DNA from 2 places in the Streptomyces sp. NPDC058637 genome. Region 2 is predicted to be linked to the other one. Evidence: riboswitches for the same ligand, from Rfam matches in the RefSeq annotation. Region 2 holds a riboswitch; the other holds the start of a gene.
What was found. Region 2 has a riboswitch for cyclic di-AMP ahead of ACFWVP_RS13675 (transglycosylase family protein). Riboswitches for the same ligand answer to the same signal wherever they lie in the genome.
Positions count from the first base shown of each region.

Region 1: linked by a shared signal. The riboswitch ahead of ACFWVP_RS07150 (NlpC/P60 family protein) and the one ahead of ACFWVP_RS13675 (transglycosylase family protein) in region 2 are both predicted to bind cyclic di-AMP.

Region 1 is NZ_JBHXRD010000005.1:200,030-203,266, forward strand. It holds gene ACFWVP_RS07145 (hypothetical protein) at 1-328, shown strand, start outside; gene ACFWVP_RS07150 (NlpC/P60 family protein) at 486-1,673, opposite strand; cyclic di-AMP (ydaO/yuaA leader) riboswitch at 1,672-1,831, opposite strand; gene pcrA (DNA helicase PcrA) at 2,090-3,237, shown strand, end outside.
Region 2 is NZ_JBHXRD010000011.1:88,033-91,269, forward strand. It holds gene eno (phosphopyruvate hydratase) at 1-547, opposite strand, end outside; gene ACFWVP_RS13675 (transglycosylase family protein) at 832-1,533, opposite strand; cyclic di-AMP (ydaO/yuaA leader) riboswitch at 1,534-1,704, opposite strand; gene ACFWVP_RS13680 (transglycosylase family protein) at 1,995-2,987, opposite strand; partial or broken gene ACFWVP_RS13685 (cytochrome P450) at 3,093-3,237, opposite strand, start outside.

The DNA.
Region 1 (3,237 bases), on a different contig from region 2:
GGCCCTGCACATCATCGGTATCGCCTCCCTGCTGGGCGGCTTCCTGACCCAGATGAAGGCCATGGGGGCGGGCACCGCCCGCTTCGTGCCGGCCATGCTGCACGGAGCGCTGACCATGCTGGTGACGGGCATCGCCCTCGTCGGGCTCAACCAGGCCGACGACCAGGCGGTGAACAACGTCAAGATCGGCGTCAAGCTGCTGGTCCTGATCGTGATCCTGGCGCTCGTGTACGTGAAGCGGGACGAGGAGAGGGTCGGCAAGGGCGCCTTCGCCGCGGTCGGCGGGCTGACGGTCGCCAACATCTTCATCGCCACGCTCTGGACCTGAGCCGGCCTCCGGGCCTGAGCCGGCCTCCGGGCCTGAGCCGGCCTCCGGGCCTGAGCCGGCCTCCGGGCCTGAGCCGGCCGCTGTCGTGGGCGGTGCGGCTGTGTCGCGGGCGGGGCGGGCGTACGACTCGTATGCCCGCCCTTCGCGCGCCCGCGTGTCACGCCGGGCGCACGCTGCCGTAGATCGGCATGGAGTAGATCGACTCCTCGCGGACGTTCGCACCGGGCTTCGGCGCGTGGATCATCATGCCGTCGCCCTTGTAGACGCCGACGTGGCTGATGTCGTCGTAGAAGAAGACCAGGTCACCGGGCTGCAGATCCGCCGTGGCCACCCGGGTGCCGGCCTCCACCTGGTCCCAGGTCGTCCGGGGCAGGGTGACGCCCGCGGCCTTCCAGGCGGCCTGGGTGAGGCCCGAGCAGTCGTACGAGGCCGGGCCCGTCGCCCCCCAGACGTACGGCTTGCCGATCTGGGCCCGGGCGAAGGCGAGGACCTTGTCGGCCTTGGCCGCGTAGCCGCTGTCCGAGCCCGTCTCGGAGCCCGTGCCGGAGCCCGTGTCGCCGCCCGTTCCGGTGCCGGAGCCCGCCTCCTCCTCCTTCGAGGCCGCCTCCTCGGCCGCCCGGTCGGCCTCCGCCTTCGCGGCGGCCTGCCGGCGGGCGAGCTCCTTCGCCTTGCGCTCGGCCTCCGCCTCCTTCTCGCGCTCCAGCTCCGCGAGGCGCGCCTTCTCCTCGGCGGTCAGCTCCGACAGCAGCGAGCGGGCCTCGGTCAGCTTGTTCCGCACCTGCTGCTTGCTGGTGCGCAGAGTGGCCTGCGACTCGGTGAGCGTCTCCAGGCTCTTCGTCGCCTCGACCCGCTTCGCCGCGGCCTCGCTCTGCTGCGTACGGAAGTCGGCGACCGCCTTCTGCTGCCGGCTGGTCATCCGCGCCATCAGCTGGTCCTGGTCGAAGTACGCCTGCGGGTCGTCCGCGAGGAAGAACGTCGCCGTCGGGGCGATCGCACCGCCTCGGTACTGCGCAGCCGCGTAGTGGCCCAGCTCCCGGCGCGTCTCGTTGAGCCTGTCGGCCCGCTCGGCCGCGGCCTCCAGCAGCGCGTCGACCTTGGAGCGCTGCTGCGTGGACGCGGTCTTCGCCTTGTTGTACTCCTGCGTCGCCGTGCCCGCCTGGCGGTACAGGTCGTCGACCTTCTTCCGCACTTCCTCGATGCTGGGCCTGGGCTCCGCCGGGGCGGCCGTCGCGCTCTGCGTCGAGAGCAGGGTGACGGAGGCCAGCGCCGCCGTCGTGAGGCCGACGGCCGGGGTGGTGGTGCGTACCCGCGGGCGCGGCTTGCGATGCGATGCCAAGGCAGGCATCTCCTTCCGTGGACCGCCTACCGGGTTAGCTGTCGGGTTCGGGCGGAACGGAAGGCTGCCCTACGGTCCTGGGGAACGGACCGATTCACCCCGGTGCTGCGTGTGGGTCCCCGGTTCCGGCTCCCGCGAGGGCGGCACGGATTCGGCGGGGGTGCCCGCGTGGCGTGGGTCGCCTCGAAGCGGTGACGGGTCACCCGCCGAGCACGCTAGCCAACCCGTGGTGTCCCTGTGAAGGTTGATGTTCGATATGCCCGATACATTTCCGTGACCTTTCCGGACCGGCTGCCCGCCGGGCGGCGACGGACCCCGGATTCCTACGCACGGTGCGCGGCCCGTCTCCGTACGCGTACGGATTTCGGTCCTCGTTCGGAATGCGGCCCCGGGTTGTCGGTGCGGCGGCCTAGACTCGACCAGCGATGAGCAGCCTCTTTGACGACAGTTTCCTGACCGGCCTCCAGCAAGCGGACGAAGGCCCCCCGCCGCCCCCCGAGGGCCACGCGCCCGAGGCGGTGCCGGAGGGGCTGTTCGAGGACGTCTTCGACACGCCCCCGCCGCCGCGTGACGCGTACTACCGCGACGGCGCCCCGCGCCCGGTCGTCGACTCCGCCGCGCTGCTCGACGGGCTGAACACCGAGCAGCGCGCCGCCGTCGTGCACGCGGGCTCTCCGCTGCTCATCGTCGCCGGGGCGGGCTCGGGCAAGACCCGCGTGCTGACCCACCGGATCGCCCACCTGCTGGCCGAGCGCGGGGTGCACCCGGGGCAGATCCTGGCGATCACCTTCACCAACAAGGCCGCCGGTGAGATGAAGGAGCGCGTCGAGCAGCTCGTCGGGCCGCGCGCCAACGCCATGTGGGTCATGACCTTCCACAGCGCGTGCGTGCGGATCCTGCGCCGCGAGTCCAAGCTCCTCGGCTTCACCTCGTCGTTCTCGATCTACGACGCCGCCGACTCCAAGCGGCTGATGGCGCTGGTCTGCCGTGATCTGGACCTCGACCCGAAGCGCTACCCGCCGAAGTCGTTCACGGCGAAGGTCTCGAACCTGAAGAACGAGCTGATCGACGAGGAGACCTTCGCCGGTCAGGCGAGCGACGGTTTCGAGAAGACGCTGGCGCAGGCCTACGCGCTCTACCAGGCACGGCTCCGCGAGGCCAACGCCCTGGACTTCGACGACATCATCATGACGACGGTCCACCTGCTCCAGGCGTTCCCCGACGTCGCCGAGCACTACCGCCGCCGCTTCCGGCACGTCATGGTCGACGAGTACCAGGACACCAACCACGCGCAGTACACCCTCGTACGCGAGCTGGTGGGCCCGGCGGGAGAGGCCGACGCCCCCGGCGAGCTGTGCGTCGTCGGTGACGCGGACCAGTCGATCTACGCCTTCCGCGGCGCGACCATCCGCAACATCCTCCAGTTCGAGGAGGACTACCCGGACGCGAAGACGATCATGCTGGAGCAGAACTACCGCTCCACGCAGACGATCCTGTCCGCGGCCAACGCCGTCATCGAGCGCAACGAGAGCCGCCGTCCCAAGAACCTCTGGACGAACGCCGGCGCCGGCAC
Region 2 (3,237 bases):
CACCCCAGCGCAGGGCCTCGGAGAAGGACTCGGCGCCGATCGGCGCGATCATGAACTCCTGGATGTCCACGTTGGAGTCGGCGTGCGAGCCGCCGTTCAGGATGTTCATCATCGGAACGGGCAGCAGGTGCGCGTTCGGGCCGCCGAGGTAGCGGAACAGCGGGAGGTCCGAGGCCTCGGACGCGGCGTGGGCCACGGCCAGCGAGACACCGAGGATGGCGTTGGCGCCGAGCGAGCCCTTGTTCTCGGTCGCGTCGAGGTCGAACATCGCCTGGTCGATGAGGCGCTGCTCGGTGGCGTCGTAACCGACGAGCTCCGGGCCGATCTGCTCGATCACGGCGAGGACGGCCTTCTCGACACCCTTGCCGTGGTAACGGTTGGGGTCACCGTCGCGAAGCTCGATGGCCTCGAACGCACCGGTGGAGGCACCGGACGGAACGGCAGCACGTCCCGTGCTGCCGTCGTCGAGGCCAACCTCGACCTCGACCGTGGGGTTGCCCCGGGAGTCGAGGATTTCCCTGGCTACGACGACGTCGATGGACGGCACGAGGCATCTCCTTCTGGGATATGACACTGGTTGTGCAGGGTCACTGTGGCCTTGCGACACGAGCCTAACCGGCCCGGCCCGCCGCGTCGGCCGACCGCCCGTCCCCTGGGACGAAAAAGGACCCAAGGGACCGCATTACGGGCAAAGCTCAGAAATTTACTGACTGGTAACTACAACAGTTGAACGGTCCCCTTCACGGACGCCCCCGAAAAGGCCCCGGCCCGGCGCGCACTGGGGTGAGCGCGCCGGGCCGGGGAGCACCGCCGGGAGGAGGGACCCGGCTGCTACTTCAGGTGGAGCTGCTGACCCGGGAAGATCAGGTCGGCGTCCTCGACGATGTCGTCGTTCAGGTCGAACAGCTTCTGCCAGCCGCCCTTGACGTCCTTCGCCCCGGCGATCGTGCTGAGGGTGTCGCCGGCCTTCACCTTGTACTCGCCGTCACCCTTCTCGACCTTGTCGCCGGTCGGGGTGGTGACGGTCTTCTCGGCCTCGGGGGCCGTGCGCGTCTCGCTGCGGCTGGCGGGCTGCTCGGCCTTGCGCTCCGGCTGGGCCGCCGCCTTCGGCTCGGCCTCGCTCTGCGCGGAGCCGGTGTCGACGCCCGGGTCCACACCGTCGTTCGTCAGGCCACCGGCACCGGCGCAGGCCCAGGCGCCCGGGCCCTGCAGGTCGAGGAGCTTCTCCGCGGTGGCTATCTGCTGGCCCTTGGTGGCCAGGTCGGCACGGGAGGCGTACTGGGTGCCGCCGGCGGCAGCCCAGCTGGACTGCGAGAACTGCAGGCCGCCGTAGTAGCCGTTGCCGGTGTTGATGGACCAGTTGCCACCGGACTCGCACTGCGCGACGGCGTCCCACGTGGCGACGGAGGCGGCGGAGGCACCGGTGGCACCCATCAGCGGAACGGCCACGGCCGCGCCGGTGACGCCGGCCAGGGTGGCGATACGGACGGCCTTGGACGGGCGACGGTGCTTGCCCTTGCGCGAAAGCAGCATGGTTCTCCTCACCGACGCCTACGAGGTGAGCTGTCGGGTTCGGGCCTGTGAGTTGCCCGGTCGCCCGTACTGAAAGGCGACTTCACCCCGAGCCGGTCCTCGCCCGTCTTCCGACGGCCGGGTCCGGCACTTACCTGGGTCCCCCGCTCCTGCCTACGGCGCTTTACGCGTCTGTCCCCTTCGGCCGACGGCAGGATTCGGCGTGACGGTCGAAGGTGCCCGCGGTGCGAGCAGTTCAGACCGTAAACACACGCAACGCCTACATTCAAAGATGGACATAACTGGCAATCAGCACTTACCGCCTCAGGGAGCGAGGTCGTTTCCGCAGGTCGGAGGCGATGCGGGCCGAGCGGGCGGACGAGGCGCGCCAGTTCAAGCAAAGAGACCCATGTCTCACTTACACATAAGTGGACATAGGCCTCTGAACTACCCCTGATTTTGGGGCGTTTTCCCGCTTTTGATCAGTTGCCGACCGTGGTCTCCGCGGGGGTCCGCGCGTCCTTCCCGGCATCCTCCGCGTCCGCCTGGAGGCCCAGGTCGAGACTCTGGCCGGGCAGGATCAGATCCGGGTCGGAGCCCAGCTCCACCTTGTTGGCCGCGTAGAGCGCGGGCCATCCACCGGGCAGCTCCCGCGCGTCCGCGATCGACCAGAGGTTGTCGCCCTCGCGGACGGTGTACGTTCCGTCCGCGCCCGTCTCCGCGCCTTCGCGGGCCCCGGAGTCGCCGCGCGAGGCGTGCCGTCCGGACTCGCGCCCGTCCTCCAGGTCCGTCCCGGTGCCCGCATCGGGGGCCGGTGTACCGCGGTGCTTCCCACTCGTCTCGCCACTGCCCTTCGAGTCGCCGGACGCCTCGGAGGCTTCGGGGGACGGGGTGGCGGAAGGCGACGACGACGACTCGGACTTGCCTTCTTCGTCGGCCTTGTCCGTCTTGCCGTTGTTGCCGTTGCTGCCCGTCCTGTCCGCTTCGTCCGCCCCGGCCCTCTTGTCCGGCGTTTCGACCGAGGGTGCGCCCGACGGGGTGGCCGTGTCCGTGGGGTCGGCGGACGGCTCACCGCCCGGGTCGACGCCGGGCAGTGTGCCGTCCAGCGCGAGTCCGGAGATCACCGCGCAGCTGGGCCACGCCTGCGGGCCCTTGTCGTCCAGCACCTTCTCCGCGACCGATATCTGCTGCGAACGGCTCGCGAGGTCGGCACGGGCCGCGTAGGCCGTGCCGCCGTAGGCCGACCAGTCGTCCTGCGAGAACTGCAGGCCGCCGTAGTGGCCGTTGCCGAGGTCGGCGCTCCACATGCCACCGCTCTCGCACTCGGCGACCCGGTCCCAGGTCGAGGCGTCGGCGGCGTGCGCGCCGGTCGCACCGAGCAACGGGATGGCGATGGCCGATCCCGTCACGCCCGCGGCGACGACGATGGCGGGTGCCTGACGAGGGCGGCGGTGTCTGCCATTCGCGGAGCCCATGGGATTGCCTTCCGTGTGACTGACGTGTGACGGGTGAGTCGAACGGTGAACCTAGCCGTACTCGAACGTGTGTCACAAGTCGATGCAGCGGAGATCACGTGAAAGTCACAGAGTTGACAGAGTGTCATTTTTTTCGGACCTGGTGTCCGGGCTCGAACCGCACCGGAAGTGTCCGCAGTCCGCGCATGATGAGCCCGCCCCGCCATCGCAAATCGGCAGGTTCCGCGGCGAGCCGCAGGTCGGGGAGCCG